4 regions of the Agrobacterium sp. GD03872 genome follow, and region 1 is predicted to be linked to each of the others. Evidence: predicted binding sites of a transcription regulator. Region 1 holds the regulator's gene; each other region holds the start of a gene.
The links. The regulator LexA, encoded in region 1, represses DNA repair genes until DNA is damaged. The targets are predictions, from matches to a motif close to TGTTCNNNNTGTGTTCNG.

Region 1 (7,754 bases):
ATTTCCATCGGCACAAGGCCAGCCGTCGAGCGCCGGATACGCGGCTTGTCATCTTCACTGGCCTTCCGGTCAACCTTATGCCGGTAGACCGCCTTGTATTGATGTTCGTCCTGCACGAACTCCTGCGGGATGGAAAAGACCAAAGGATTATCGGTCTCAAAGCCGTAAGCTCCCGTGATATCCTTGAGCTTTTCGCCAGCCAGAACGCGGGTTTGCTTGAACTGCGACCCGCCTTTGATCAGGCTGCGCACGTACTGCTTGAGATCGCTGTGAATCGTCCCCATCGTCTCATGATCGAACGGGACGGCCTTCATCCAAGCACGGCTGACAAACACCTTCTTGTCGCCTTTGTCGCGACGAACGCGCTGTGCAAGGCCGACGATGCCGTATAGCTCGTAAGTCTCGATCCACTTATAGAGCGTGGATTTGGTGAGCGTGCGCTTGTGGCCGGTCCAGTCGAGGCGGGAAACGCCTTCCAGTCTGTCGATTTCGGCCTTGCGCTCGGCGCTGCCCTTGGGCTGTTTAACAGCCGGTTCGATGATTTCGAATTTCCACGCCCGCTCATGATGGGCGGTGTCGTCGCCGAGACGAAAGCTCGACACGACTTCATTGGTCATTTGAAGCGCCTTTAAACGGTCTTTAAGATGCTCTGGAAGGCTGGAAACTTTGACCTGATATTGAATGCCAGAGCGACCGCCGCGACCGTGGACGGTACGGACTTCGAGTGCGTGTCCATGCCACAGTCGCTTCGTTCCTGCGACAATGGCCTGACATAACCTGTTAGCTACTTGCCTCTGCATCCCTGTTACGAACGCAAATTCAATTGTTGTGATCCAAGCGGCTTCCTGCATTAAAGCCGCTCCGCGACGGAGATAAGTCTTTCGCGTAAAGCTAGGGCTTTAGGGCCATTTCTTTTACCCACGAGCGCGTCCGAAGCCCAAACTCGATCAATCTTGTTCGCAATGCACCACTGATTTAACGATGTACCACTTGCAATGAATCTTCCTCGCACCGCATTTAACAATGCTGCGCTGGCTGGTATGTCACGAACGGAGAGAGATGCAGTAATCATGATGTAGTCATGACTACATTTTGTGTACTTGTCAACGGGGAAAAAATGAAGAAACCGATAGACCTATACATCGACAACCTAAAACGGCTGGTTGGCGTGGAAACTGATACCGAACTTGCGAAGAGCCTTGCTCTATCTAAGCAGGCTATCGCCGCATGGCGGCGGCGAGAGGCAGTACCTTTAGCCCAGCAGCAAATCCTTACCGCACTATATGGCCCTGAAGCGGCCTTCAATGAAGAGATCGGCTACATAGCAACACAGCGTGAGAGGGTGGCGATCCTGTCAGCGTTCTTCCGGCTTTTTGACCAGTATCGCGATATCCTCGACCCCGCCAAAGAGAAAGACGCGTATGAAACTTGGGCCGAAGTACTCCTTGGTTTCGAGGGCGATCTACAGCACATGGTTCGTAGCGGTGGCTGGATCGGTGTGAGCGCGGAAGGCAAACCCTCCGAGTTCACAACTAGCGAAATAGCCAGAGTGGTGGCGGCCTTGGTCGAAGATCGACAAGAAAAGATGGGGTTGCTTCGTGATATGCTTCGGCCAGATGAGCTATAGGGTTCCCAATAAGGTTCCCAATCACAACATCGCAGAGCATTAGATCGTGAGAAGGTTCCCAATATATTCTGCGTAATCAGTCACTTAGCCGCTACGCGAGAATGACGCATTACGAGGTTTGCCAATACAGCGATTGGGGACCCCTATTTACGGGAAAAAAATCCAATAAAAACAACGAAATTTTGCGGTTTTCATTCCAGCTTATCTACCGGAGTTTTTGGCGCGCCATTCCCGTTTTGTTTTCGCACCTCCACAGCTTCACGAAATTTTAGGGGATTGCAGAACACATATGGAACATATAGTGTTCGTTCTGTATTTGTTTCGCGACTTCAACGACGATTCTCAAGGGTGTTTTCCTCATGCTCACGCGCAAACAGCAGGAATTGCTTCTCTTCATTCATGAAAGAATGAAAGAGTCCGGCGTGCCGCCCTCCTTCGATGAAATGAAGGACGCACTCGATCTTGCCTCCAAATCCGGCATCCATCGGCTGATCACCGCCCTCGAAGAGCGCGGGTTTATTCGCCGGCTACCTAATAGGGCTCGGGCGCTGGAAGTCATCAAGCTGCCCGAGGCTTACGCTCCGGGCGCAAGGCCGCAGCGCGGTTTTTCTCCGAGCGTTATCGAAGGCAGTCTCGGCAAGCCAAAGGCGCCGGAACCGGCCCCTGCCCCCAAGGCGCCAGCCAATGATCTCGGCGGCGCCGTCACCGTTCCCGTCATGGGCCGCATTGCCGCCGGTGTGCCGATTTCCGCCATCCAGAACAACACTCACGATGTGGCCGTTCCGGTCGACATGCTGGGTTCGGGCGAACATTACGCGCTTGAGGTCAAGGGCGATTCGATGATCGAGGCCGGCATTTTCGATGGCGACACCGTCATCATCCGCAATGGCAATACCGCCAATCCGGGCGATATCGTCGTGGCTCTGGTGGACGATGAGGAAGCGACCCTGAAACGTTTCCGCCGCAAGGGCGCCTCCATTGCTCTGGAAGCGGCCAATCCCGCCTATGAGACCCGCATCTTCGGGCCGGACCGGGTGAAAATCCAGGGCAAGCTGGTTGGGCTGATCCGCCGTTACCATTGATCCGGGTCAACCGTCATCCTCTCGAAGCGGGATCGTTGTGTAGATGCAATTCCCATTGAAGATGGCGGCATCCCGCAATTCGGCTGATTGTGAGGAAGCTGGACAGATCGTTCTTTCCATGGGCGGATTTGTTTCTTCCGGCAAAGATCGACAGCAATTTCATATGGGTGTTTCACGTGGCTTCTGGCCCGGCGGGCGGACTTTTGTGATCCCGCGCCGTCTGGCGCAAGTTTTCGGCGGCGTTGCGGGTATTGCCGACCGGGAAACAGCGGGACGCAGCGCCGTCACCGAATGGTGATACCCGAGGTGCCCGCCCCCCTGCCCTTCGTCACCCATCAACGGGACTTATGGGTGCCATGGATTATTTTCGATATTCCGCGGCGCTTCGACAGGTATAAGAAGCGCAGCATATCCGGGAGACGCGCCATGTACGATCTTTATATCGCCAACAAGAATTATTCCTCATGGTCGCTGCGGCCATGGGTATTGATGCGCACGCTCGGCATCGCCTTCGATGAAAAACTTGTCCCCTTCGGCGAAGGCGTTTCATTCGCCACCTTCTCGCCGACGGGCAAGGTGCCCTGCCTTGTCGACGAGGGCGTGACGATCTGGGAATCGCTTTCGATCGCCGAATATCTCGCTGAAAGACATCAGGGCGTCTGGGCAAGCGACAAGCAGGCGCGGGCCTGGTCACGTTCTGCCGCAAGCGAAATGCATGCGGGCTTCTCCACGCTGCGCAATCTCTACCCCATGTCGGTCGGCATTCGCGTAAAACCGCAGGGCGGCGATGCCGGGCTTGCGGCGGATATCAAGCGGATCGATACGCTGTGGAGCGAAGGCCTCGCGAAATTCGGCGGGCCTTATCTCGCCGGCCAGAAATTCACGGCGGTAGATGCCTTCTTCTGCCCGGTGGCATTCCGTTTCCAGACCTACGGCGCCGATCTTTCGCCTGCGGCGAAAGCCTATTGCGACCGACTGCTCGCCCTGCCCGCCATGCGTGAATGGTACGAGGCCGGCCTGAAGGAAGTCTGGCGCGATGCGGCGCATGAAGAAGAAATCGGCGGTATCGGTGAATTGACCGCCGATCTGCGCGTCAAGGCCTGACGAGTCATGAGGCTGGCGGCGCTTACGGCGATACCGCCAGCAGCCGGGTGACGGCATCCGGCACGTCGCGGTCAAAACGGCCGCTTTTCCAGTCGTAAGAGCGGTGTTCGCTCCATGGCCTGTCCGTTCCGGCGATTGCGGCGCGCAGCCTGCCGACGACCCCTGCCTGATCGCTGCCGGCGAAATCAATCTCCAGCGAACCGGTTCGCCGCAAAATATCGCGGTTCAGCAGCAATGCGCCCGAGCGGCATTGTGAAAAGGCAGTTCTGCGGGAAACGATAACGATATCGGCGATATCGCAGGCTTTTCCCGCAAAGCGACCGTCTTCCAGAACGACGATCCATTCACCGCTTCCGGCGCGGGCCACACACCATATGCCCTTGCGGCAGGTGAAGACACCGGGCTCCGCGTCTCTCAGGGCCTCCGTCATCTGCCGCGCGACCGCCCTCATCTCTTCCGGGGCAAGCCTGGTTTTCGCGGCAAAGGCCACCGTGGTCGCCGCGGCGTCTTTCTTGAGAATGACGGGCGGCACTGGTTGTTCCGGCAGCAGCAATGCTCTTTGCCACTGGCCATAAACGAACCCCCGCGGCTGCGCCTTCGTTGTGTAAACCTTGCCGTCCTCCAGCATCGCCACCAACTCGCCATCCTCATGGACAAGCAGATCGGGCGGATTGCGATAGGCCGTGGCCGCTGACAGGCCGAAGGCGAGCAGCAGCAGGGGAACGCCAAGAAGCGCAAGCCGGCTGCGCAGCAGCGTCAGCAGCAGAAAGCCGGCCGAAGCAAGACCCAGAAACCAGCCATGCGGCCGCCCCGTCGCCGCGCTGCCGCCCCAGGACGCCACCTCCTGCGCAACCGCGATGACGAGCGCCATGCCATAGCCCATGATCTTCAGAAACGGCGCGTCGAGCCCGAAGGGCATGAGCAGCATGGCAATCAGGCCAAAGGGCATGACGATCAGCGACATCAGCGGCATGGCCGCCAGATTGGCAAAAAGTCCATAGGTGGTGACACGCTGGAAATGCTCGGCGGAATAGATGGCCGTCGAAAGCCCGCCAATCAGCGATGTGGTGATGACACCGCCGATAATGGCGCCCGTCATTTCCGCGACAGTCATCCACACCGGCTTGCGTCCGATGTACAGGCGCTCGCGGTCGCTGCGCCAGCGGCTCCAGGCGGCATAGGCGGAGACGAGCGCTATTGTCGCGGCAAAGGACATCTGGAAGCTCGGCCCCATGATTTCCGAGGGCGACAGGGCAAGAATGACCAGAGCGGAAAGCGCAACATTTCTGAGGCTGAGCGAAGGCTGATCGAAGAGAACCGCGACCAGCATCACCGACATCATCAGCCAGGCGCGTTCGGCGGAGACGGCGAAACCGGAAATCAGATAATAGGCAAGCGTCATCAGGAGCGCAGCGAAAGCCGAGATCTTCTTGACGGGCCAGTGCTGCGCAAATGCCGGAAACAGGCTGAAGGCGAGCCTTAGCCCGACGAAAAATATGCCTGACGCCAGCGCCATGTTGAGCCCGGATATGGCAACGATATGGGCAAGGCCGGAAAGCCGCAGCGCTTCCATCGTCTCTGCCGATATCGCCTGTCTCTCATCGGTGACGATGGAGGCGGCAAAGGCCCCGGCATCACCGCCAATCGTGTTGCGGATGCGTTCGGCAATGGCGGTGCGCAGGCCATAGAGCTGCCTATCGGCCCATTCCAGCCAGTCCGTTCCAGCCTTGATATCGTCGGCCGGTGACATGACCGTTTGTGGCGATTTATAAAAGAAGCCCGTTGCGCCTATGCCTCGAAAATAGGAGGCGAAGGCAAAATCGTTGAGCCCCGGCAAGGCCGGGCCGGAAGGCGGCGAAAGCCGCGCCTTGCCGCGGATGGTTGCGCCAAGGGCGACCGGCTCTCCTCCGCCGCGCGCCAGCAGCGAAACCTTCCCCGGCGGGCGTGACAATGTCGGCGCCTCCGTCACAGCCAGTCGCACGATATATCGCCAGTCGCCGCGCGCATCGACCTCCCGACGGGTGACCGTGCCAATGACGGTGGTGGTGACGGGCGTATCCAGCACCACGGTCCCCGCCCGCCGCGTTTCGACCTCGGCGAAAAGCATGCCCAGCAAGAACAGCGCGAAAAAGCCGCAGGCCGTCGCCGCCAGACCCGAGCGATATTTCGTGAAGACTGCCAGGCCTGCGGCGATCAGACATGTGATCGCCAGAACCGGGAATGAAGGCGATGTATCGAGGGAAAACCAGAGGATCGCACCACAGCCGATGACGACCGGCACAAAAAGGAAATCATGGCCGAATTCGCGCTCCTCTGCGAAGCATGCGGTGATTTTTTGAGAGACGACAGTTCGCAGCTTCGGCCTGCCGGCAATGGCAGGCGGATCATAGATCGCGATATCGCCGGTCCGGCGCAGCGGGGACAGGATATCCGCCGTGCAGGGCAATCCGCCCTGCATCGTTTCCGCATATCCGAAATGCTGTTTTTCCCCTTGACCGAGCAATCCGCGCCGCGCCCCTGCCGCACCGGAAACAGGTTTGCAGGCGGATGCGGGGGATTGCAATGCTTTCCTTTAACGCGGCGTTGACCGAGATTGAATTGCTATCGCCGACAAAGCCGGAAGCAACGCAATTGCGTTTGCCGCAATGCACAATTTGACCTTTGGATAGCTTGGCATCGGCGCAAGGATCATATAGCTAATCGGTAGACGCTTAACCGCGGGGCGTGTCTCAACGCCCCCACCCGCATGTTTTCGGAGGATCAGTATGACGGAAAAAAGCGCTACAGTGACACTTGGCGACAAGCAGGTCGAACTCCCGGTCAGGGAAGGCACGATCGGGCCAAGCGTCGTCGATATCGGCACGCTGTATAAACACACGGGCTCCTTCACCTACGACCCGGGTTTCACGTCGACGGCCTCCTGCGAATCCAAGATCACCTATATTGACGGTGACGAGGGCGTTCTCCTGCATCGTGGCTTCCCCATCGAGCAGCTTGCCGAACAGGGCGACTTCCTGGAAACCTGCTACCTGCTGCTTTACGGCGAACTGCCGACCGCTGCGCAGAAGAAGGATTTCGACACCCGCGTCACGCGCCACACCATGGTGCATGAACAGATGAGCCGCTTCTTCACCGGCTATCGTCGCGATGCGCATCCGATGGCCGTCATGTGCGGTACGGTCGGCGCGCTCTCGGCCTTCTACCACGACTCGACCGACATCACCGATCCGCATCAGCGCATGGTCGCTTCGCTGCGCATGATCGCCAAGATGCCGACGATCGCCGCCATGGCCTACAAGTACCATATCGGCCAGCCCTTCGTTTACCCGAAGAACGATCTCGACTACGCCTCCAACTTCCTGCACATGTGCTTTGCCGTGCCCTGCGAGGAATACAAGGTCGATCCGGTTCTGGCCCGCGCCATGGACCGCATCTTCATCCTGCATGCCGACCATGAGCAGAACGCCTCCACCTCCACGGTGCGTCTTGCCGGTTCTTCCGGCGCCAACCCGTTCGCCTGTATCGCGGCTGGCATCGCCTGCCTCTGGGGCCCGGCTCACGGCGGCGCCAACGAAGCGGCGCTCAACATGCTCAACGAAATCGGCTCGGTTGACCGTATTCCGGAATATATCGCCCGCGCCAAGGACAAGAACGATCCGTTCCGTCTGATGGGCTTTGGCCACCGCGTCTACAAGAACTACGATCCGCGCGCCAAGATCATGCAGAAGACGATGTATGAAGTGCTGGAAGCCACCGGCAATTCCGACGATCCGATCATGCAGGTCGCACTGGAACTGGAAAAGATCGCCCTTTCCGACCCCTATTTCGTCGAAAAGAAGCTTTATCCGAATGTCGACTTCTATTCGGGCATCACGCTGAAGGCGCTCGGCTTCCCCACGACCATGTTCACCGTTCTCTTCGCACTCGCCCGCACCGTCGGC
Region 2 (7,754 bases), on a different contig from region 1:
TGTGCAGCGTCATGCCCGGGGCGCGCATGTTGAGGATGGTGGTGATGAAGTTGATCGCGCCGAGGATCGACGAAGCGCCCGAAACGTGCAGCGCGAAGATCGCCAGATCCACCGCCGGTCCCGGCATGCCGTTGGTCGATAAAGGCGGATAAAGCGTCCAGCCGCCGCCCACGCCATAGGCGCCCGCCGGCCCTTCGACGAAGAGCGACAGCAGCAGCAGGATGAAGGCCGGAACGATCAGCCAGAAGGAGATGTTGTTCAGGCGCGGGAAGGCCATGTCGGGAGCACCGATCATGATCGGGATCATCCAGTTGGCGAAACCGCCGATCAGCGCCGGCATGACCATGAAGAAGATCATGATCAGCGCATGCGCTGTCGTGAACACGTTGAACATGTGCTTGCCGCCGTCAATGGCGGCATCGCCCTCGAAACCGTAAACCATGGACGCCAGACCGTGGAAGATCTGGATGCCGGGTTCCTGAAGCTCCATGCGCATGACGACGGAAAGCCCGCCGCCGACGATACCGGCGATGATCGCGAAGATCAGGTAGAGCGTGCCGATATCCTTGTGGTTGGTCGACAGGAACCAGCGGGCGAAGAAGCCCGGCGTATGGGAATGATGCGCGTCATGCGAATGATCGTCATGAGCGTGGCCATCATGTGCGGAATGATCATGCGAGTGATGATCGTCGTGTGCGGAAGGTCCAGCCATTGTCCTCACTCCAGAATCAGTTGGTTTCGTTGGCGGCGACATCGACCGTGCGCGGCGCGCCGTCGACAGAGGCCATCAGCGCCCGGTTCGCACCGTTCAGATCGGAAGCGGCGGCGGCGAGCCAGGTGCTGTACTGCTGTTCGGAAACCACCCGAATGGCGATGGGCATGAAGGCGTGATCCTTGCCGCAGAGCTCGGAACACTGACCGTAATAAAGGCCTTCTTTTTCCGCCTTGAACCAGGTTTCGTTCAGGCGACCCGGAACGGCGTCGATCTTGACGCCGAAAGCCGGCATGGCGAAGGAATGGATCACATCCGTCGGTGCGGCGGTGACGAGCAGACGGACGGTCTTGCCGACCGGCACGACCATTTCATTGTCGACGGCGAGAAGACGCGGATAGCGGGCCTTGTCCTCCTTGCCCGCGGCGGCGCGATCCTGATCCTTCAGCATGTAGCTGTCGAAGGACACCGGCTCGGCGCCTTGGGCGGCCGTATATTCATAGCTCCACAGCCATTGCGTGGCGGTCGCCTTCAGCGTCACGTCGGGGTTTTCCGGCTGCGTGAGCTGCGCGTTCAGAAGATTGAACGAGGGGAAAGCAAGGAACAGGAGAATGAGAACCGGCGCCAGCGTCCAGACCACTTCGATTGCCGTGTTATGGCTGGTCTTGGAAGGCACCGGATTTTTCGCGGCGCGAAACTTCAGAACGACGACGATGAGCAGCGCAAGAACGAAAAGCGTGACCGGAACAATGAACCAGAGCGTATATTGTTCGAACCAGCGTATTTCGTGCATGATCGGCGTGGCGGCCTCCTGCATGCCCATTTGCCAATGCACCGGCTGATCGGCGTGGGCGCCGACAGCCGTGAGCAGACAGGTCATCCCCGCCAGTGCTGCGTAAATCCTATTCGTCACGGTACCCTCTCCCTCACGCGTCTGATCTAGATCAATCACAGACGCAGAATCCATGCTTATGGTACTAACTTCAAACCACAGTTTGTCCTCTGCCGCAATATGCGTCGGGACACGGATGCGCCCCAATTTTGCCATTGATCAATCCACGGTCGACTTTCCCGCGCACCATGCGGGAGCCGACCGGCCGAACGCGGTTTCAGGCGGCGATAATGCGGCAAAGCCCCTTCTTCCGGCTGGTTTCATTGCCGGATAACGGATGTCGCGCCCGGCAAATCAGACGCCCATCTGGCCGGACAGGTCCTATTTCCGCCCAACTCCGCTGGAATTGAAGGCTCGAGGCTTTTTTTTCCGGATTATGGCGTCAAAATAGCCGCACTGATTCGAATCCCAGAGGTATCCATGCGTCTTTCCCCGCTCGCGCGCACTTTTCTTGCCGCCGCCGGTCTTGCCATCATCGCTCCCGCCGCCGCGGCGCTGGCGCAACAGCAGCCCGGAACGCCGAAGTCGACGCATGGCGCATGGTCGGTCATCTGCGACAAGCCGGCGGGCGCATCCGAAGAACAATGCGCGCTGATGCAGAACGTCATCGCCGACGACCGGCCTGAAGTGGGGCTTTCGGTGGTGGTGCTGAAGACGGCGGACCGCAAGTCGCGCATCCTTCGCATCCTCGCGCCGCTCGGCGTGCTTTTGAAGGATGGCATGGAGCTTTACATCGACAATAACAATATCGGCCGCGCCTATTTCACCCGCTGCTTCTCCGAAGGCTGCTATGTCGAGGTGGATATCGACGACGAGCTGCTGAAGGTGCTGCGCGCCGGCAAGAACGCGGTTTTCGCGCTGCGCGAGGCCGTGGACCAGGATCGCGTCGGTATTCCGATCGAGCTTTCCGGCTTTGCCGAGGGTTACGACGCGCTTCCATAAAGCCCGCCATCAAGGGACAGCCTTGCGTCCGTCCGCTCCAGTGCCTAAATCGGTCATGAACGATAATGACTGGAGCCTCCCATGACCGACGATCTTGTAAAACTCTTCGATTGCGACGAAACGCAATTGCGCAAGCTCGTCGGCGAGGCGCTTGCCGGCGCTGACGATGGCGAACTTTTCATCGAACATGCCCAGGCCGAATCGCTGACCTTCGACAACGGCCGGCTGAAGGGCGGCTCCTTCAACACCGATCAGGGTTTCGGCCTGCGCGCCGTCGCCGGCGAAACGGTTGGCTACGCCCATGCGGGCGAGCTGTCGCAAGGCGCGCTGAAGCGTGCTTCGGATGCGGTGGGCGCGGTGACCAAAGGTTATTCCGGCTCCTATGCCGCCGCGCCGCAGCGCACCAACAAGAAACTCTATGGCGACGAGAACCCCATCGGCAGCCCGAGCTTTGAAGAGAAGGTAAAGCTTCTCACCGATATCGACGCCTATCTGCGCGACAAGGATCCGAATGTCCGGCAGGTCACGGCGACTATTTCCGCAAGCTGGCAGGTGGTGGACATCCTGCGCGCCGACGGACACCGCGTCAGCGATGTCAGGCCGATGACCCGCATCAACATCTCCGTCGTGGCGGGCGAAGGCGACCGGCAGGAAAGCGGCTCCTACGGCATTGGCGGCCGCGTCGGCTTTGGCGATTTCATCACCACGGAAAACTGGCAGCACGGCGCGGATGAGGCGCTGCGCCAGGCGCTCGTCAACCTCACCGCCATCGATGCGCCGGCAGGCACCATGGATGTGGTGCTCGGCTCCGGCTGGCCGGGCGTCATGCTGCACGAGGCGGTTGGCCACGGCCTGGAAGGCGATTTCAACCGCAAGAAAACCTCGGCCTTCGCCGGCCTGATGGGCGAAATGGTCGCCGCCCCCGGTGTCACAGTGGTGGATGACGGCACCATCGACAGCCGCCGCGGCTCGCTGACCGTGGACGATGAAGGTACGCCTTCCGGCTATAATGTGCTGATCGAGAACGGCAGGCTGGTCGGTTACATGCAGGACCGGCAGAACGCCCGGCTGATGGGCGCCAAGCCGACCGGCAACGGCCGCCGGCAGGGCTACGCCTATGTGCCGATGCCGCGCATGACCAATACCTATATGCTATCAGGCGACAAGACGCCGGAAGAGATCATCGCTTCCGTGAAGAAGGGCATCTATGCCGTTTCCTTCGGCGGCGGCCAGGTGGATATCACTTCCGGCAAATTCGTGTTCGGCTGCACCGAGGCCTACCTCATCGAGAACGGCAGGATCGGCGCACCGGTGAAGGGCGCGATGCTGATCGGCAACGGGCCGGATGCGATGAAGCGCGTGTCGATGATCGGCAACGATTCCAAACTCGATACCGGCATCGGCAATTGCGGCAAGGCCGGACAATGGGTGCCGGTCGGCGTCGGCCAGCCGCATCTGCGCATGGACCAGATCACCGTCGGCGGTACGAAGGCTTAGTTCCGCGGCATGGCGCGGTCGCGGGAAACGTCGAACCTGCCGCGACAGTCCTCACCCGCAGCGTCGCCGCCCTGTCAGCCCATAACCCCGCACATGGCTGCCATGATGAGGTTTCCTCTGGCATGCGGCCGGGAAGACGGTAAGATCATCTCTCATGGCAGGCCCCTCCTCCCACCCCGGGCCCGCGCGGCAAAGGAGACCATGACCATCATACGAAATGCCCTCGTTCCTGAACTTGCCGTCAGCGACTGGCAGAAAAGCCGCGCCTTTTATTGCGACCTGATCGGTTTTCATGTGGTCTATGAGCGCCCCGAAGAGGGTTTCACCTATCTGGCGCTGGGCGATGCCCAGCTGATGATCGACCAGATCGGCGCAACCCGGACCTTCGTGACTGACAATGCCGCACTTGAATTTCCGCTCGGCCGCGGCATGAACCTGCAACTCGCCGTTCCCTCCCTGCAACCCATTCTTTCCCGGCTGGAGCGATCCTCCATCGATCTCGTCATGCCGCTGGAGGAAAAATGGTACAGGCGCGGCACGGTCGAAGTGGGCAACCGGCAATTCATCGTCGCCGATCCCGATGGTTATCTGATCCGCCCGTTCGAGAGCCTCGGCGAACGGCCCTTCCGGTTCGGTTAAGCCATGCTGCCTTTTCTTCCGCAGGCCGTGGTTTTCGACATGGACGGATTGCTGATCGAGAGCGAGAGGCTCTATCGCGATTCATTTCTGGCTGCCTCCGAGGAAGGCGGCCACGGCATGAAGGTCGAGACCTATCAGAAGGTCTGCGGCAGCCCGTGGGACGTCATCACCGGCACCATCTTTGCCGATTATGGCGCGGATTTTCCGATCGACAGTTTCCGCGACGCCTGGCTCCGGCATCTTGGCGTGATGATGGCTGATGGCGTGGCGCTGAAGCCGGGCGTCATCGACATTCTCGATCTGCTCGACCGGCTCGATATCCGCCGCGCCATCGCCACCTCGTCGCGGCACGATTCGGTCACTCGCCATCTCGGCCCCCACGATCTTCTCAGACGTTTCGACACCATCGTCGCGCGCGGCGACTATACCGAACCGAAACCCGCACCCATGCCCTACCTCACCGCAGCCCGACGGCTTGACCTCGATCCGGGCCGCTGCCTTGCGCTGGAGGATTCCTACTCGGGCGTACGTTCAGCCACATCGGCGGGCATGATGACGATCATGGTGCCGGATGTGGCGCCGCCGACCGCGGAAATGCGGGAGAAGTGCATTGCCATTGCAAGCGACCTTCATGCGGTGGCCGGTCTCATGCAGCAGGTATTGCTTTCCGGGGCATGAAGCCGCGTCACATGGCCTTAGCCATCGGTCTTTATGGTGAGGCCCATACCGGCCGACAGGCCGGCCTGATTTAAATTCATTGCGGCGCATCCATGGAAGGGGCGATCATGCAACTTGTTGCGGTGTCGGTCGCGACGCTGATATTGCTCGCCCTTTCCGCGTTTCAGATTGCCCTTGCGGCGGGTGCGCCCTTCGGTCGCTTTGCCTGGGGCGGCGAGTACAGGGTATTGCCCGCCATACAGCGCATCGCCAGCGTCGTGTCTGTCCCGATCTATGCCTTTGCCGCATCTTTTCCGCTGCAAAAGGCGGGTCTTGTCAGCATCTGGCCGGCGGGCTTCATCGAGCCCGGCATCTGGACCATCGCCTGCACTCTCGCAGTGAGCATCGGATTGAACGCCATGTCGCGAAGCCGCCCGGAGCGCATGGTCATGACGCCGGTGGCGGCTGTGCTGGCCGTTCTGTTCTTTATCGTTTCGCTCTCATAAACACCGAGCGGCGGACCGCCGCAAAGGCTGGTCCACTCGCAGCAGAGGTCATGCCGAAGGCCTGAAGCGCCACTTCCGCTCTATCGACGCCTCGATATCGAGACCATTGGAATGCGCCAGCAGCAGCACATGCCCGAGCAGATCGGCGGTTTCATCGGCCAGATCCCGCTTCAGGTCTTCCTCGCTCCGGCCCTTGCTGCGCCCTCGCCCCGTCAGCCGGTTCCAGGCCTGCGTCACCTCGCCCACCTCCTCCTGAAGCTTCAGCATGTACCAGTCCGGATCACGGGCGATCCCGTTTTCATCGGCATATTTCTGCGAGGCCACCTCGAACTGGCGCATCATGGACATGAGCATTTGTTCATCCTTTGTTCGTAGACTACAACTCTAATCACGATTCTCCGGCGAGGTCGATTCGAAAGGGCGGCGCCATATCGCCGTGACCGAAATTTCCGCGACAGGCGTCCTTAGCAGGGCTACGAAAAAGGTATTCGAAACCGTGCCGTCATCCATGTCCTATCTCGATTTTTTCTCCTCGCTCGTCACCGCGCATAGCCCGGCGCTGCTCGCCATGTTTGCGGGCGCGGCGTTTCTTGCCGGCCTCGCCCGCGGTTTCTCCGGCTTCGGGGCGGCGCTCATTTTCATTCCATTGGCCAGCGCCATCGTCGGGCCGCGTATCGCTTCAGCCGTTCTGCTGGTGGTGGACGGTGTCCTGACGCTCGGCATGATACCGCCTGCCTTTCGCATGGCCGACCGGCGCGAGGTCTTCACCATGGCGGCCGGTGCCCTTGTCGGCGTGCCGGTTGGCACCCTGTTGCTTTCAAAGGGGGATCCACTGACCCTGCGCTGGCTCATCTCCGGCGTGGTCGTGGTGCTGCTGGTATTTCTTGTGTCCGGCTGGCGTTATAGCGGCCGGCCGAAAACGCCGCTCACCGTCTTCACCGGGTTTCTGGCCGGGCTGTTTTCGGGGGCTGCGCAACTGGGCGGCCCGCCCGTCGTCGCCTATTGGCTGGGCGGGGCACTGAAAGGCGCTTTCGTGCGCGCCAATGTCATTCTCTATTTCGCGGTTTCGACGGTGTTTTCCATCGCCAGCTATTTTGTCGGCGGCCTGTTCACCGCCGATGTCTTCGTGTTTTTCCTGCTCGCCCTGCCCTTTTATGGGGCGGGCCTTTATGCCGGCGCGCAATTGCACAGGCTTGCCGACGAGGCGGCGTTCCGGCGCATCTGCTATGGGCTGATCGCCATCTCCGCCGTCATCGGCCTGCCGCTGTTCGATTCGCTGCTGAAATAGGCGAAGACAGGGACTGCCTTCAACTGTAACAGCAGTGTGCTTCCTTCTCCGTCATCCTCGCCCTTGAGGCGAGGATCCACAATCAGGCGCGACCATGGATCCTCGGGTCAAGCCCGAGGATGACGTCGAGTTTGGCGTGAGATTTCACCAACAACCCGAACGCCTTCGCCACAGTCAACGCTTTCGCCGCAATCAAGGATACATGCGGACTTTGGACCAGGGCGCATCCGGCGTCTCGCGGCGGAATTCGATGCGATCATGCAGGCGGAACTTGCGGTCGTGCCAGAATTCGATGCTGAGCGGCCGGATGCGGAAGCCGGACCAGTAGGACGGGCGCGGAATATCGCCGATGGCATATCTGGCGGTATATTCCGCCACGGCCTTTTCCAGCGCGAAACGGCCTTCCAGCGGCCGAGACTGCTTGGACGCCCAGGCGCCGATGCGGCTGCCGCGCGGACGCGAGGCGTAATAGGCATCCGCCTCCTCGTCACTGACGATCTCCACCTCACCGCGCAGGCGCACCTGCCGCCGCAGGCTTTTCCAGTGGAAACACATGGCCGCTTTTTTCTGACCGAGGATCTCCTGACCCTTCTGGCTTTCGAAATTCGTGTAGAAAACAAA
Region 3 (7,754 bases), on a different contig from region 1:
GTTCGCGGCCATTGACGCCGGGGACACGCTCCGCCTTGAGCCCCATGGCGTCGAGGCGCGCGGTCATATCCGCGAGGCGTTTGGTGGCGCTGTCCATATTGATCAGGAAAACGGCGAGCCTGCGCTGACTTTTCGGTAATATATGCAAAGCAGTCCTCGCCCGGTTCTCAGGTCCCCATTGCAACTCCTTTATTGCAACGGCATGACGCGGGCTATGGAAAAAGCCGCCTTCAGGCACTCATGGTTGTCGAATCAGACCTTTTCCACAAATCCGTCCAGCACACGCTTCTGGCCGGCGCGATCGAAGTCGATCGTCAGCTTGTTGCCTTCGATGGCGGAGATGTTGCCATTGCCGAATTTGAGGTGGAAGACGCGGTCGCCGACAAAAAATTTCGATGGCGTGTCGGCGACGGATTTCGCCACCAGTTCGCCGTCGATCGTGCGGCTGCGCGGGCCGCTTTCGCCATAACCGATGCGTTCGACCGCATGGCCGGAGCGGGTGCCCCAATTGTCGCGGGTGGCATCGCTGCGGTTCTGCTGCGCGCGTTTCCAGCCGGGGGTGGAATAGTTGTTGGTGAAGGGGTCGGCCTTGTCGAAGCGCGACTGGCCATAACCGCCGCGTCCGCCATAACCGCCGTAATTGCTGTCGGACGCCGCGACATCCACATGGGCGGGCGGTAGCTCTTCGAGAAAACGCGAGGGCAGGGTGGATTGCCACAGGCCATGGATACGCCGGTTCGACACGAACCAGATATGGCAGAGCTTCTTGGCGCGGGTGATGCCGACATAGGCCAGACGGCGCTCCTCCTCCAGACCGGAGCGGCCGCCTTCGTCCAGCGCCCGCTGGTGCGGGAACAGGCCTTCTTCCCAGCCGGGCAGGAAGACGGTGTCGAACTCCAGGCCCTTGGCGGAGTGCAGCGTCATGATCGAGACGGCATCGAGATTTTCGTTCTGCTCGGCATCCATGACCAGCGCGACGTGCTCGAGGAAGCCGCGCATGCTCTCGAAGGCCTCCATCGAGCGGATGAGTTCCTTCAGGTTTTCCAGCCGTCCGGGCGCTTCGGCGCTCTTGTCGGCCTGCCACATGGCGGTATAGCCGCTTTCGTCGAGGACCTGCTCGGCAAGCGTGGTGTGTTCGGTGTTTTCCAGCAGGCCCTGCCAGCGGCGGAAATCCTGCACCACGTCGAACAGCGCCTTGCGCGCCTTCGGTTTCAGCTCGTCGGTCTCGATGATGTCGGCGGCTGCCGCCAGCATCGGAATATCGCGGGCGCGGGCGTAATCATGCAGATTGCGGATCGTCGTGTCGCCAAGGCCGCGCTTGGGCGTGTTGACGATCCGCTCGAAGGCGAGATCGTCGGCCGGCTGGCAGACGAGACGGAAATAGGCCATGGCGTCGCGGATTTCGAGGCGCTCGTAAAAGCGCGGGCCGCCGATGACGCGGTAATTGAGGCCGAGCGTCACGAACCGGTCTTCGAATTCGCGCATCTGGAAGGAGGCGCGGACGAGGATCGCCATGTCGTTCAGATTATGGTTCTTGCGCTGGAGCTGTTCGATTTCCTCGCCGACAGCGCGGGCTTCCTCCTCGGAATCCCAGGCCGCATGCACCATGACCTTCTCGTCATCCGGGCTGCTGCGTTCGGTGAACAGCGTCTTGCCGAGACGTCCTTCATTATGGGCGATCAGATGGCCGGCCGTGCCGAGAATATGCTCGGTGGAGCGATAGTTGCGTTCGAGCTTGATGACCTTGGCGCCGGGGAAATCCTTGTCGAAGCGCAGGATATTGTCCACTTCCGCACCGCGCCAGCCATAAATCGACTGGTCGTCATCGCCGACGCAGCAGACATTCTGCGGCTCACCCTTGGCGCGCTGTGCAAGCAGCCTGAGCCACATATATTGCGCCGTATTGGTGTCCTGATATTCATCCACCAGAATGTAGCGGAACTTCTGGTGATACTCCTTCAGAATATCGGTGTGGCGGCGGAAGATGCTGATCGGGTGCATCAGAAGATCGCCAAAGTCGCAGGCGTTCAGCGTCTTCAGGCGGGCCTGATAGGCGGCGTAGAGTTCGCGGCCCTTGCCGTTGGCGAAAGCGCGGCTGTCGCCCTCCGGAATATCCGGCGGCGTCAGCCCCTTGTTCTTCCAGCCGTCGATCATGCCGGCGAACTGTTTTGCCGGCCAGCGCTTGTCATCAAGACCTTCGGCCTGAATGAGCTGCTTGATCAGCCGCACCACGTCGTCGGTATCGAGAATGGTGAAATCCGATTTCAGGCCGACCAGTTCGGCATGACGGCGCAGCAGCTTGACGCCGATGGAGTGGAAGGTGCCGAGCCAGGGCATGCCCTCGACAGCGCCGCCGACCAGAACGCCGATACGTTCCTTCATCTCGCGGGCGGCCTTGTTGGTGAAGGTCACGGCAAGGATCTGGCTCGGATAGGCGCGGCCGGTGGCGAGAATATGGGCGATGCGGGTGGTCAGAACGCGGGTTTTGCCTGTGCCTGCGCCGGCAAGGACGAGAACGGGTCCGTCAAGCGTTTCCACGGCGTCGCGCTGTTCCGGGTTGAGGCCGGAAAGATAGTCGGGCGCAGCACGCGCCTGATCGCGCGCCGCCATGGCGCGGGCGGCAATGCCAAGCCCGCCGCCGTTTTCCGCACCGGCATTGTTCGTCGCCCTGCGCGGCGTCACGGGTTCTTCATCGAAGAACGGCATATCGTCAAAACTGTTGCTCATGCGGCCCAATGTAGTGATTCGGGATATAAAGGCCAGAACCGTGTTCTGCTTTTATTCCAGTATCATCAGTCAAAACGCCCATTCCAAGGCATTTTTTCACTTCATGCCTGCCTGTCGGCGTCGAAAGCGGCATCCACGGGCAATTGCAGCGCCACCGCAAGCTGGTTGGTCTTGGCGGCAAGCGCGATGACCCGCAAGAGATCGGCGTGCTGCTCGGTGGTCATGCCCTTGGCTTTGGCGGCGGCGGTGTGGGAATGGGCGCAATAGGAGCAGCCATTGGTGACGGAAACGGCGATATAGAGCATTTCCTTCACCACGGGATCGAGCGCCGAAGGTGTCGCCATCACCGCCTTGACCTCGGCCCAGGTCTTTTCAAGCAGATCGGGATCGAAGGCGAGGTAGAGCCACATATTGTTGATAAAATCCGATTTGCGGGTGGTGCGGATGTCATCGAACACCGCCTTGACGCGCGGGTCGGCTTCGGGATTTGGGGCTTTCGTTACAGTGCTCATGGTTTCCTCCGGCTCTTTTCCTGGGGGCAGATTACCGCGCCGAAGAATATTTGCGATAAAAATGGCGTTTGTCGTGTGTTCGACGAGAATCCATCACAAATTACAATTACGTAAGAAACGGATTTGTGCGTTGCCTCGTTTCAAGCGAGCGGGAATACTGCGCATATGTCCCGGGGCGTGCGCTTCCGGGAATTCCTTATGCTGCGCGGATCGACCGGAGAAATATATGCGGGTCTGGAAACAGGTGGGTGTCAGTGTTGCCGTGGTGGGAGCAGGGCTCTGTCTCTGGGGCTTTTATTCGCCTGAAGCCCGCAATGTGCTCACCGCGATCGGGCTTGGCAAAACGCCTGCCGGGGCGGTTGAAGTCGCTGCATCCGGCGGCTCGGCGGCCGGTGCGCCGACGGGACAGAATGCCGGCGGTGCGCGCCGCAACGGCAACGCCACACTGGTGGTGACGGCCCCGGTGAAGAAAGGCACGGTCAATGACCGGCTGAACGCCATCGGCAATGGCGAGGCGATCCAGTCGGTCGTCGTCATGCCGCAGGCTTCAGGCACGCTTTCGGAAATCCGCACCTCCTCCGGCGCCCGCGTGGTGAAGGGGCAGGTGCTGGCGCGGCTCGATGACGAGGAGCAGGTGATCGAGCGCGACAAGGCGCAGGTGGCGCTGCGCAGCGCCGTTGAAAAATCCAATTCCTACAAGAACCTGAAATCCGTGTCCCGCCTTGACGTGCTGGATGCGCAGATTGCCGAGGAAGCCGCCAAGCTTGCGCTGAGCACCGCCGAACTCAATCTCAAGCGTCGCGACATCGTCGCGCCCATTGAAGGCGTGGCAGGTATTGTCGCCGCCAATATCGGCGATAACGTCACCACGCAGTCGACCATCGTCAGCATTGACGACCGTTCCGAAATTCTCGTCAATTTCTGGGCGCCGGAAAGGTTCGCAACCGCGATCAAGATCGGCATGCCGGTGGAGGCGACGTCGATTTCCCGGCCGGGCGAGACCTTCAAGGGCGAAATCGAAGCCGTCGACAACCGCGTCGACGAGGCGAGCCGGACGATCCGCATCCGGGCGAAATTCGGCAATGAGAAGGATGAGCTGAGGGCGGGCATGTCCTTCGGCGTCACCATGCGTTTTGCCGGGGAGACCTATGCTTCGGTCGACCCGCTGGCCGTGCAGTGGGATGCTGAAGGCTCCTACGTCTGGCGCGTGACCGATAATAAATCGAACAAGGTGAGGGTGCAGATCGTGCAGCGCAACCCGGATGCCGTTCTCGTCAAGGCGGAACTGGCGGATGGCGAGCCTGTCGTGATCGAGGGCCTGCAGCGTGTCAGGGAAGGCGGCGCGGTCCGCGTCGGCAATCAACCGAAACCCGAAGAGGTTGCCAGCCAATGACGACGCAGCCGCCCTCCGGTCAGGATTCCAAGCTCGCCTTTACCGCATTGTTCGTTCGCCGGCCGATCCTGGCGGCGGTTCTCAACACGCTGCTGGTCGTTGCCGGCCTTGCCGCCCTAGTGGGCGTCGAAGTGCGCGAACTGCCTGACGTCGACCGGCCGACGATCAGCGTCAGGACCACCTATGAGGGGGCTGCGCCCGAAACCATCGATCAGGAAGTAACGCAGACCATCGAAGGCGCGGTGGCGCGTGTCAGCGGCGTCAAGTCCATCTCGTCCAACTCGCAATTCGGCACCAGCCGCGTGACGCTGGAATTCGGCGACGATGTCGATCTGGCCGTCGCCGCCAACGACGTGCGCGACGCCATCGGCCGCGTTACCAACGAATTGCCTGACGATGCCGACGAGCCGCAGATCATCAAGGCGGATTCCGACAGCCAGCCGATCATGCGCCTTGCCGTCACCTCCTCCACGCTCAGCATGGAAGACCTGACCAAGCTTGTTGATGACGAAATCATCGACCGTCTGGCCGCCGTCGACGGCGTGGCCGATGTGGAGCTTTACGGCGACCAGGAAAAGGTCTTCCGCGTCGATCTCAATCAGGCGGCATTGGCGAGCCGTGGTCTGACCGTGACCGATGTTTCCAATGCGCTGGCCAGCGCTGCGCTCGATGTGCCGGCGGGATCGCTGAAAAGCACGACGCAGGACATCGTCGTGCGCGCTACGGCCAGCCTGACGAAACCCGAAGACTTTTCCAATCTTCTCATCAAGAACAATATCCGCCTTCGCGACGTCGCGACCGTCATGCTGGGTGCGGATGACGAATCCACCTCGCTGCGCTCCAACGGCGTGCAGGGCGTCGGTCTCGGTGTCATCCGTCAGGCGCAGTCGAACACGCTCAGCATTTCCACTGGTGTGAAGGCAGCGGTCGAGACCATGTCGGCCAATCTGCCCGAGGGTACGCGTATTGTCGTGACCAGCGACGATGCGGTCTTCATCGAAGGCGCGTTGCACGAGGTCGAGCTGGCGCTCGGTCTCTCGGCGATCATCGTCGTCGTCGTGCTCTATCTCTTCCTGCGTGACTGGCGCGCCACCCTCATTCCGGCGATCACCATGCCGGTGGCGCTGATCGGCACCATCGTCGCCATCTACATGGTCGGCTTCTCGGTCAATATCCTGACGCTGCTTGCCATTGTTCTCGCGACGGGCCTCGTGGTGGATGACGCCATCGTCGTGCTGGAAAATATCGTGCGCCGCCGGACGGAAGGCATGGGGCCGCGCGCCGCCGCCGTTCTCGGCACGCAGGAAGTCTTCTTCGCGGTCATCGCGACGACGGCGACGCTTGCCGCCGTGTTCATTCCGCTCTCCTTCCTGCCGGGTCAGCTTGGCGGCCTGTTCCGTGAATTCGGTTTCGTCTTGGCCTTCGCGGTGGGCCTGTCCTCCATCGTGGCGCTGACGCTCTGCCCGATGCTGGCTTCCCGCATGCTGAAGGAGGGGCTGAAGGAACCGACGGGGCCGCTCGCATGGTTCGGCAATGTCTTTGCCTCCACCTACAAGTCGACGCTTTCCGCCTGCCTCAACAATCCGCTGATCGTCATCGTCGTGGCGCTGATCTTTTCCGGCCTTTCCTGGATCGCCTTCGGCATGATCCAGAACGAGCTGACACCGCGCGAGGACCGCGCCTCGATCATGATGCGGGTCACCGCGCCGCAGGGCGTCAGTCTGGAATATACCCGCGACCAGCTGCAGCGGATCGAGGAAAACCTGCAGCCGCTGCGCGACAGCGGTGAAATCCGCAATATCTACTCCATTACCGGCATGAACGGTTCGTCCAATACCGGTTTCATGGTGCTGACGCTTGCTCCCTGGGCTGATCGTGAGCGGGCGCAGAACCAGATCGCCGCCGATGTCACCTCCGCCGCCAACCGGGTGCCGGCGCTGCGCGGCAACGCGATGCAGCCGAACAGCCTCAGAATTCGCGGCGCCGGCAGCGGCCTGCAGATGGCGATGGTCGGCAGCAATTATCCGGCGCTGACTGAGGCGACGCAGAAATTGCTGCTTTCCATGGAGGAAAGCGGCCTGTTCGATACGCCGCGTTTCGACAATGAGCCCAATCAGGCGCAGATTTCCGTCTCCATCGACCGCGAACGCGCATCGGATCTCGGCATCGATATCACCGGCCTGTCGCGCGCCATGCAGTCGCTGCTGGAAGGGCGCTCCATCGTCGATGTCTTCGTGGATGGCGATGCGATCCCGGTGCGGCTTCTCTCCTCCACCCGGCCGATCAACGATCCGACCGATCTCGAAAACGTCTTCCTGAAGACGGGCGACGGCAAGATCGTGCCGATGTCGGTCATCGCAACGCTGAAGGAAAATGCGGTCGCACCGCAGCTCAATCGCGAACAGCAGCTTCCCTCGGTCGGCTTTACCGCCAATCTCAAGGATGGCGTTTCGCTGGGTGAGGCGCTGCAAAAGGTGAATGAACTTGCACAATCCGTCCTGCCACCCGGCGCGCGCCTGCTGCCGCTCGGCGAAGCGGCGACGCTGGAGGAAAATTCGAGCGGCATGCTGCTGACCTTCGGTTTCGCCATCGCCATCATCTTCCTCGTGCTGGCTGCGCAGTTTGAAAGCGTGCTCAGTTCGGTCATCATCATGACGACGGTGCCGCTCGGTCTCGCCTGCGCGGTCATCGCGCTGCTCGTCACCGGCTCGAGCCTCAACGTCTATAGCCAGATCGGTCTTGTGCTGCTCGTCGGGGTGATGGCGAAGAACGGTATTCTCATCGTCGAATTCGCCAATCACCTGCGCGATCAGGGCGCAACCGTGCGGGAAGCCATTGAAAAGGCCACCAGCATTCGCCTGCGCCCCGTCATGATGACGATGATCGCCACCATTCTCGGCGGTGTACCGCTGGTGCTGGCGCAGGGCGCGGGCGCGGAAGCGCGTATCGCGCTAGGCTGGGTCATCGTTGGCGGCCTCGGCTTTGCGACGCTGGTGACGCTTTACATCACGCCGGTCTCCTACCTGCTGATTGCCCGTTTCGCCAAACCTCAGGCGGATGAGGAAGTTCGCCTTCACCGTGAACTCGAACTTGCCGCTCGCCGCAAGGCGCTGGAGGAAGAC
Region 4 (7,754 bases), on a different contig from region 1:
ATGCGATCGACAGCCAGGGTGAGATCATCGGCGCGACCGACAAGGTGCATCTCACCCCCTTTGGAGAATATGTTCCCTTCGAAGGCATCCTGCGGGAATTCGGCATCGACAATGTCATTGCCTTGCCGGGAGGTTTCTCGGCCGCCTCGTCGCGCACGCCGCTCACGCTTCCTTCGGGCAAGACCTTCTATCCCCTGATCTGTTACGAGATCATTTTCCCGGGTGAGATGACGCCGGGGCTGGCCGGCTCGGCCGCCATCCTGAACGTGACCAATGACGGCTGGTTCGGGGATACGCCCGGTCCTTATCAGCATTTTCTGCAGGCGAGAGTTCGGGCTGTCGAGACGGGTGTGCCGGTGATTCGCGGCGCCAATACCGGAATTTCCGCCGTCATAGACCCCTATGGCCGCATTATTGCAGGGCTGGACTATGGTCGGGTGGGAATTGTTGACGCCACTTTGGGTGGTGGGTCTAATGACGCATTTACTTACGACACACATCGGACGTATTTCTGGTTGATTTTTTCTATCCTGATAATCGTTGCGGTATTTTCTGCCTGGAGTTTCACCCGGCGCCAGAATTGACCAGGAACCCCCATAATTGCATAGTGAATACGTCAGTCGTAAAACAAGTTTAGACGCTGTCGAAATGCCGGCTCATTTCTTCGAATAGTAATGAAGCGAGATATCAACCCTTTCCGAGTGTCAGGACCGCATGATGACCGAGAATAAGAAAAAGCCTAACCCCATCGACATTCATGTCGGAAGCCGAATTCGCCTTCGCAGAACCATGCTCGGCATGAGCCAGGAAAAGCTAGGTGAAAGTCTCGGAATTACCTTTCAGCAAATCCAGAAATATGAAAAAGGCACGAACCGCGTCGGCGCCAGTCGCCTCCAGAATATTTCCGCGATCCTCAACGTGCCTGTCTCCTTTTTCTTCGAGGATGCACCCGGCGATCAGGCTGGCGGCACGCCCGGCATGGCGGAGGCGTCGAGCTCCAATTACGTGGTCGACTTTCTGTCCTCGGCTGAAGGTTTGCAGCTGAACCGGGCATTCGTGAAAATCGCTGACCCGAAGGTTCGCCGCCGCCTCGTCGATCTCGTCAAGGCGCTTGCCGCCGAGGGAGACGCCGAGTAGAGCGCAGCCCGCGCGACGCAGAGAAATTTCCGGCCCGCGATGCCGGGCACTCAACGGTCCGCAAGGACCGTTTTTTTGTGCCCGTTGGAAAGGAATTCTCACATAAAGATATATTTATGTGGTTGTGTCCTTGTTTTTCGCGGCCGAAATGACTAACAAACTCGAAGACCGTTCTTTGAGGGGAATCCCGCATGCGTGCCAATTACCTGTTCACCAGCGAGTCCGTGGCCGAAGGTCATCCGGACAAGGTTTGTGATCGTATTTCCGATGAAATCGTGGATCTTATCTATCGCGAAGCGGCCAAGACGGGCGTTGACCCCTGGACCGTGCGCATCGCATGCGAAACGCTTGCGACGACCAACCGCGTTGTTATCGCCGGTGAGGTTCGCGTTCCCGATACGCTTCTGAAGAAGGACAAGGACGGCAAGGTCGTCATGGACGCCGCCGGCCACCCGGTCATCAATCCTTCCAAGTTCAAGTCCGCCGCCCGCAAGGCCATCCGCGACATCGGCTATGAGCAGGATGGCTTCCACTGGAAGACTGCCAAGATCGACGTTCTGCTGCACCCGCAGTCGGCTGACATCGCGCAGGGCGTGGACAACGCCTCCGACAAGCAGGGTGACGAGGGCGCCGGCGACCAAGGCATCATGTTCGGTTACGCCTGCAAGGAAACGCCGGATCTGATGCCGGCGCCGATCTATTATTCCCACCGTATCCTGCAGCTGCTCGCCACCGCCCGCAAGAGCGGCGAAGGCGAAGCGGCAAAGCTCGGCCCCGATGCCAAGAGTCAGGTGACGGTTCGTTACGTCGACGGCAAGGCGGCGGAAGCCGTATCCATCGTCCTGTCCACGCAGCATCTCGATGCGAGCTGGGATTCGAAGAAGGTTCGCGCCGTTGTCGAGCCTTATATCCGCGAAGCTCTGGGCGACCTGAAGATCGCCGACGATTGCCAGTGGTACATCAATCCGACCGGCAAGTTCGTCATCGGCGGTCCCGATGGTGATGCCGGCCTGACGGGTCGCAAGATCATTGTCGATACCTATGGCGGCGCTGCGCCCCATGGCGGCGGTGCATTCTCCGGCAAGGACACGACCAAGGTCGACCGTTCCGCCGCCTATGCCGCCCGTTATCTCGCCAAGAACGTCGTGGCTGCCGGTCTTGCCGAGCGCTGCACGATCCAGATTTCCTACGCGATCGGCATCGCCCAGCCGCTGTCGATCTATGTCGATCTGCATGGCACGGGCAAGGTTAGCGAAGATCAGGTCGAGGCCGCGATCCGCAAGGTCATGGACCTTTCGCCGTCGGGCATTCGCCGTCATCTCGATCTCAACAAGCCGATCTACGCCAAGACGTCTTCCTACGGCCATTTCGGCCGCAAGGCCGGCCGTGACGGCTCCTTCTCCTGGGAGAAGCTCGACCTGGTGAAGCCGCTCAAGGAAGCTTTGAGCGCTTGAAGCATTTCCAGTAAAATTGCGTAGCGGTTTTACGTCCGGAAAATGCGTCAACCAGATATCGCGCTTGTTATTTGACGGCGATTGATAGATACCGTCACCAACTTTTGTAACCCGCACAGTGCCTCATGTGGCGCTGTGCGGGTTAAGTCTATTTGTTCTTGAGAGTATGAGATGACGGAAGAACGGCGTTCGCGCGCGACGGAAGCGTTTTTTGGCAGACGCAAGGGCAAGCCCCTGCGCAATCAGCAGGTCGATACAATCGAGAATCTGTTGCCTTTGCTGAAAATCGATCTGGAAAGCGCCCCGCCGCAAAATCTCGCCGCTCTTTTCCCCGCGGATGTGCGGTCGATCCGTCTGGAGATCGGTTTTGGCGGCGGTGAGCATCTCGCTCACCGCGCGGTTGAAAACCCCGAGACGGGTTTCATCGGCGTGGAGCCCTTCGTCAACTCCATGGCCAAGCTGCTCGCCACCGTACGCGAACGCGAGCTGATGAATATCCGCCTTTACGACGATGATGCGACGCAATTGCTGGACTGGTTGCCGGAAGCATCGATCGATCATATCGATCTTCTCTATCCTGACCCGTGGCCGAAGAAGAAGCACTGGAAGCGTCGTTTTGTTTCAGACGTCAACCTAGCCCGCTTCCATCGTGTGCTGAAACCCGGCGGAAAGTTCTGCTTCGCTTCAGATATCGATACATACGTCAACTGGACGCTGCAGCATTGCGCCCGCCATGGCGGTTTTGAATGGACGGCGACGAGTGCTGATGACTGGCGCACGCCCTATGCCAACTGGCCGGGCACGCGTTACGAGAACAAGGCGAAAAGAGAAGGCCGCAGCTCGGCCTATCTCACCTTCATCCGTCGTTGAGCGGCTGATCTCTCAGAGCGCCGCATCCACTTCCGCTGCCAGCGGAATTGAAGGCTGCGCGCCGGCACGGGTGCAGGCGAGCGAACCTGCAACGGCGGCTCGTTTCAGCGCCTTTTCGAAATCCATTCCCTGATCGAGACTGGCGGCGAGATAACCGCAGAAGGTATCGCCCGCACCGACAGTATCGACCGGCTCGATCTTGAGGCCCGAAGCCCTGTAGACCTTGCTGTTGCGCATGGCGATCACACCGTCTGCGCCAAGCGTCACGATCAATGTCTGGCCGGTTCTGTCATGCAGGGCCTTGAGTTCGCTTTCCCGCTCGGCACCGGAGAGGCCGTTCTTGCCGATCAGCAGCTCGAACTCGGTTTCGTTGGCGATGACGATATCGGCAAGGCCGGCAAGTCGCGGACCGTCTGCGGTCAGCGGTGCTGTGTTGATGACGGTGGTGATGCGTTTCGCCTTGGCGGCCGTCAGCGCCGCTTCGATGGCTGCCGCCGGTATTTCGAACTGCAGCATCAGAATATCGCCCGCCGACATTTCCGCCAGGACTTTTGCTGCGTCGGATGCGGAGACTTCGCCATTGGCGGCGGGAATGACCGAGATCATGTTCTCCCCGCCTTCGCCGATCAGGATCACCGCCGTTCCCGTCGGGCCTGGCGCTGTCTTGACCAGGGACAGATCGGTGCCGGCGTCGCGCAGCAGGGTCAGCGCCGGCGCGGCAAAGGTGTCATCGCCCGCAGCGCCAGCCATCTTGACCGTGGCGCCTGCCCGCCGCGCAGCCAGCGCCTGATTGGCGCCCTTGCCGCCGGCGGCAGTGGAGAAGGTCTCCCCTGTCACGGTTTCACCGGGCTTGGGCAGGCGTTTGGCAGTCGCGACGAGGTCCATGTTGATGGAGCCGAAAACAGTAATCATGGGGCGCTGGGTCCATATGAAATTTGAGCAAGGCCGCGACTTTGCCCGAGACGATCACTCGTCGTCAACTACCCGTAATTTGGCCGCCCCGGCTCTGTTTTCGGCAAAGCGACGCGCCTGCTCGATTTCTCCATGCGGGGCCTCTTTTTCCGTCGGTGAAAAATCGAGACCTTCGATCTTCTGGCCGCGCGCCAGCACTTTGTCGGAGGAGATCAGCATCATGTCCACGTCCTTCTGCGCCAGCCCGAAATGCGCTTGCAGCTTGCGCGTCCGGTCGTCCAGCCGCCGCACATCGTCCATAAGCAATGCCACTTCCCCCTGAATGAGATGCGCCTGCTCGCGCATCCGCTGATCCTTGAGCACGGACTGGATGACCTGCACCGACAGCATCAGGAGCGACGGCGACACGATGACGACACGGGCGCGGTGGGCGCGCTGCACCAGATATTCGAAATGCTGGTGAATATCGGCGAAGATCGATTCGGATGGCACGAAGATGAATGCCGTATCCTGCGTTTCGCCGCGAATGAGATATTTCTCGGCCACGTCGCGAATATGCACTTCCATATCGCGGCGAAACTGCTGCACGGCGGCGCGTCTGGTTTCCGGCGTCTCATCCGCTTTGATGGCGTTCCAGGCCTCCAGCGGAAACTTGGCGTCGATCACAAGCGGCGGTGCATTGTTCGGCATCTTGATGGTGCAGTCCGGGCGATAACCGTTCGAAAGCGTCGGCTGAAGCTGGAAAGCGCCGGCGGGAAGGGCGTCGGCGATCAGCGTCTCCATGCGCGCCTGCCCGAAAGCGCCGCGCGTCTGCTTGTTGGAAAGGATGGCCTGCAGCCCGACCACGTCCTTGGCCAGATCCCGGATATTGCCCTGCGCAGCGTCGATGACCGCGAGGCGCTCCTGCAGGCGGCTCAGATTCTCATGCGTCGACCGGGTCTGTTCCGTCAGCGTTTCGCCGAGGCGCTGCGACATGCCGTCGAGACGCTGGTTCAGCGTCTGGCTCATCTCGGTCTGGCGGGTGCCGAGCGTTTCCGCCATGGCCGCGATCCGGCCATGCAGTTCGGACTGTGTTTTCAGAAGATCGGAGATCTCACCGTCGGCGCCCGCTTTTTTGGCACGGTTTGCCGTCACCAGCCAGGTCGTGGCCAGGCCGAAAACCAGAGCCGCGAGCAGCGCGCCGAAGCTGATATCGAGGGAGCCGGCCCGCAGCGCGGGATCGAGGAGAACGGAGAAATCTATGTTCATGATTAAATCTAGCAGATTTCCAATGATTCGGAAGATCAAAACAAGAACATTCCTGCGGCGGAAATGAGTCGGGCGGGGCGCATGCCGGCGGCGGTTTGAACCTCGTGTTTTTTATTCCCTCCGCGCAAGAGATACGTTATGGGAAGCCATGACCATCAAACCGCTTATCATTTTGCCCGATCCCGTGCTGCGCCAGCAATCGAAGCCCATCGAAAAGGTGGATGCCGAGGTGCTGCGTCTTGCCGACGACATGCTGGAAACCATGTATGATGCGCCGGGTATCGGCCTTGCCGCCATTCAGATCGGCGTGCCGCGCCGCATGCTGGTGATCGACGTTGCGCGTGAAGGCGAGGAAAAGACCCCTATCGTCTTCATCAATCCGGAAATCCTCAAGGTGTCGGACGATATCTCGACCTATGAGGAAGGCTGCCTCTCCATCCCCGATTATTACGCCGAGGTTGAGCGTCCCGCATCGCTCACGGTGCAATATGTCGGCCGCGACGGCAAGCAGCAGACGGTCGAGGCGGATGGTCTGCTCGCGACCTGTCTGCAGCACGAGATCGATCACCTGAACGGCGTTCTCTTCATCGACCATATTTCGCGGCTGAAGCGCGACATGGTCATCAAGAAATTCACGAAAGCGGCCCGCGCAAAGATCTGATCCGTCCTCTCTGGACCGGAATGGACGACAGGGCAGGGGGCGACGATGGCTCTTCGCATCATTTTTATGGGTACGCCGGATTTTTCCGTTCCCACCCTGCGTGCACTGGTGGAGGCCGGCCACGAGATCGTTGCGGTCTACACCCAGCCGCCGCGTCCCGGCGGCCGTCGTGGCCTCGATCTGCAGAAGTCCCCGGTGCATCAGGCCGCCGAATTGTTGGGCCTGCCTGTGCTGACGCCGGTGAACTTCAAGGCAGAGGAAGACCGCCAGCAGTTCCGGGAATTCAATGCCGATGTGGCGGTTGTCGTGGCTTACGGGCTGCTGCTGCCAGAGGCGATCCTCTCCGGCACGCGCCTTGGCTGTTATAACGGCCACGCCTCGCTGCTGCCGCGCTGGCGCGGTGCCGCCCCCATCCAGCGGGCGATCATGGCTGGCGATGCTGAAACCGGCATGATGGTCATGAAAATGGAAAAGGGCTTGGATACCGGCCCCGTAGCGCTGACCGCCAAGGTCGCCATCGATGAGAACATGACCGCCGGCGAGCTGCACGACAGCCTGATGCTGACAGGCGCGCGGCTGATGCGGCAGGCGATGGACAAGCTGGAAGCCGGCGACCTGCCGCTCGTCACGCAGGCGGAGGAGGGCGTTCTCTACGCCGCGAAGATCGACAAGGGCGAGACCCGCATCGATTTTTCGAGGCCGGCGCGGGACGTGCATAATCACATTCGCGGCCTTTCGCCTTTTCCCGGCGCATGGCTGGAGATGGACATAGGCGGCAAGGCGGAGCGCGTGAAGGTTCTGGCCTCCGAACTGGCAAGCGGCATGGGGGAAGCGGGAGCGGCGCTCGATGACGCCCTTACCATTGCCTGCGGCAGCGGCGCCGTGCGGCTCACCCGTCTGCAGAAGGCGGGCGGCAAGCCGATGTCGGCGGCCGATTTCGTGCGCGGCACACCCGTTCCGACCACAACGAGGCTCGGCTGATGCCACGTTTCCGCATGACCGTCGAATATGACGGCACGCCTTATTATGGCTGGCAGAGGCAGGATAACGGCCCGTCGGTTCAGGGTGCGCTGGAGGCTGCGGTTCGCTCGTTGACGGGAGAGAGCGTCTCCATTCGCGGCGCCGGCCGCACCGATTCCGGCGTGCATGCCGTCGGGCAGGTCGTCCACGTCGATCTTTCCCGAGACTGGGAGCCCTACAAGCTTCGCAACGCCCTCAATGCGCATCTCGCCATGGCGGGTGAAGCCGTGGCCGTCCTCGACGCCGCTTCCGTGACCGAGGATTTCGACGCCCGGTTTTCCGCCCTTCGTCGGCACTACCTTTACCGCATCATTTGCCGTAAGGCCCGGCTAGCGCTGGAGCACAAGCGGGCATGGTGGGTGTCGAAGGACATGGACCATGAGCGCATGCATGAAGCCGCCCAGATGCTCGTCGGCCGGCATGATTTCACTACCTTCCGCTCCGTGCATTGT

Region 2: N5D22_RS20450 (MazG nucleotide pyrophosphohydrolase domain-containing protein) is a predicted target of LexA. The motif match lies at 6,201-6,218, and genes of this name have one in related genera.
Region 3: N5D22_RS10205 (UvrD-helicase domain-containing protein) is a predicted target of LexA. The motif match lies at 2,769-2,786, and genes of this name have one in related genera.
Region 4: N5D22_RS06150 (DNA recombination protein RmuC) is a predicted target of LexA. The motif match lies at 5,653-5,670, and genes of this name have one in related genera.

What each region holds. Positions count from the first base shown of each region.
Region 1 is NZ_JAOCCY010000004.1:245,211-252,964, forward strand. Features, by position in the region: gene N5D22_RS12250 (helix-turn-helix domain-containing protein) at 1-617, opposite strand, end outside; gene N5D22_RS12255 (hypothetical protein) at 1,118-1,627, shown strand; gene lexA (transcriptional repressor LexA) at 1,987-2,709, shown strand; gene N5D22_RS12265 (hypothetical protein) at 2,765-3,007, shown strand; gene N5D22_RS12270 (glutathione S-transferase family protein) at 3,136-3,813, shown strand; gene N5D22_RS12275 (ComEC/Rec2 family competence protein) at 3,836-6,271, opposite strand; gene gltA (citrate synthase) at 6,579-7,754, shown strand, end outside.
Region 2 is NZ_JAOCCY010000012.1:6,847-14,600, reverse strand. Features, by position in the region: gene ctaD (cytochrome c oxidase subunit I) at 1-712, opposite strand, end outside; gene coxB (cytochrome c oxidase subunit II) at 729-1,625, opposite strand; gene N5D22_RS20475 (invasion associated locus B family protein) at 2,025-2,546, shown strand; gene tldD (metalloprotease TldD) at 2,628-4,043, shown strand; gene N5D22_RS20465 (VOC family protein) at 4,245-4,682, shown strand; gene N5D22_RS20460 (HAD family phosphatase) at 4,686-5,360, shown strand; gene N5D22_RS20455 (hypothetical protein) at 5,468-5,845, shown strand; gene N5D22_RS20450 (MazG nucleotide pyrophosphohydrolase domain-containing protein) at 5,894-6,199, opposite strand; gene N5D22_RS20445 (sulfite exporter TauE/SafE family protein) at 6,354-7,133, shown strand; gene pdxH (pyridoxamine 5'-phosphate oxidase) at 7,326-7,754, opposite strand, start outside.
Region 3 is NZ_JAOCCY010000003.1:507,258-515,011, reverse strand. Features, by position in the region: gene N5D22_RS10210 (glycosyltransferase family 25 protein) at 1-148, opposite strand, end outside; gene N5D22_RS10205 (UvrD-helicase domain-containing protein) at 253-2,727, opposite strand; gene N5D22_RS10200 (carboxymuconolactone decarboxylase family protein) at 2,829-3,239, opposite strand; gene N5D22_RS10195 (efflux RND transporter periplasmic adaptor subunit) at 3,466-4,632, shown strand; gene N5D22_RS10190 (efflux RND transporter permease subunit) at 4,629-7,754, shown strand, end outside.
Region 4 is NZ_JAOCCY010000002.1:440,592-448,345, forward strand. Features, by position in the region: gene lnt (apolipoprotein N-acyltransferase) at 1-584, shown strand, start outside; gene N5D22_RS06130 (helix-turn-helix domain-containing protein) at 718-1,137, shown strand; gene metK (methionine adenosyltransferase) at 1,329-2,591, shown strand; gene trmB (tRNA (guanosine(46)-N7)-methyltransferase TrmB) at 2,763-3,461, shown strand; gene N5D22_RS06145 (ribokinase) at 3,474-4,373, opposite strand; gene N5D22_RS06150 (DNA recombination protein RmuC) at 4,428-5,621, opposite strand; gene def (peptide deformylase) at 5,770-6,282, shown strand; gene fmt (methionyl-tRNA formyltransferase) at 6,328-7,263, shown strand; gene truA (tRNA pseudouridine(38-40) synthase TruA) at 7,263-7,754, shown strand, end outside.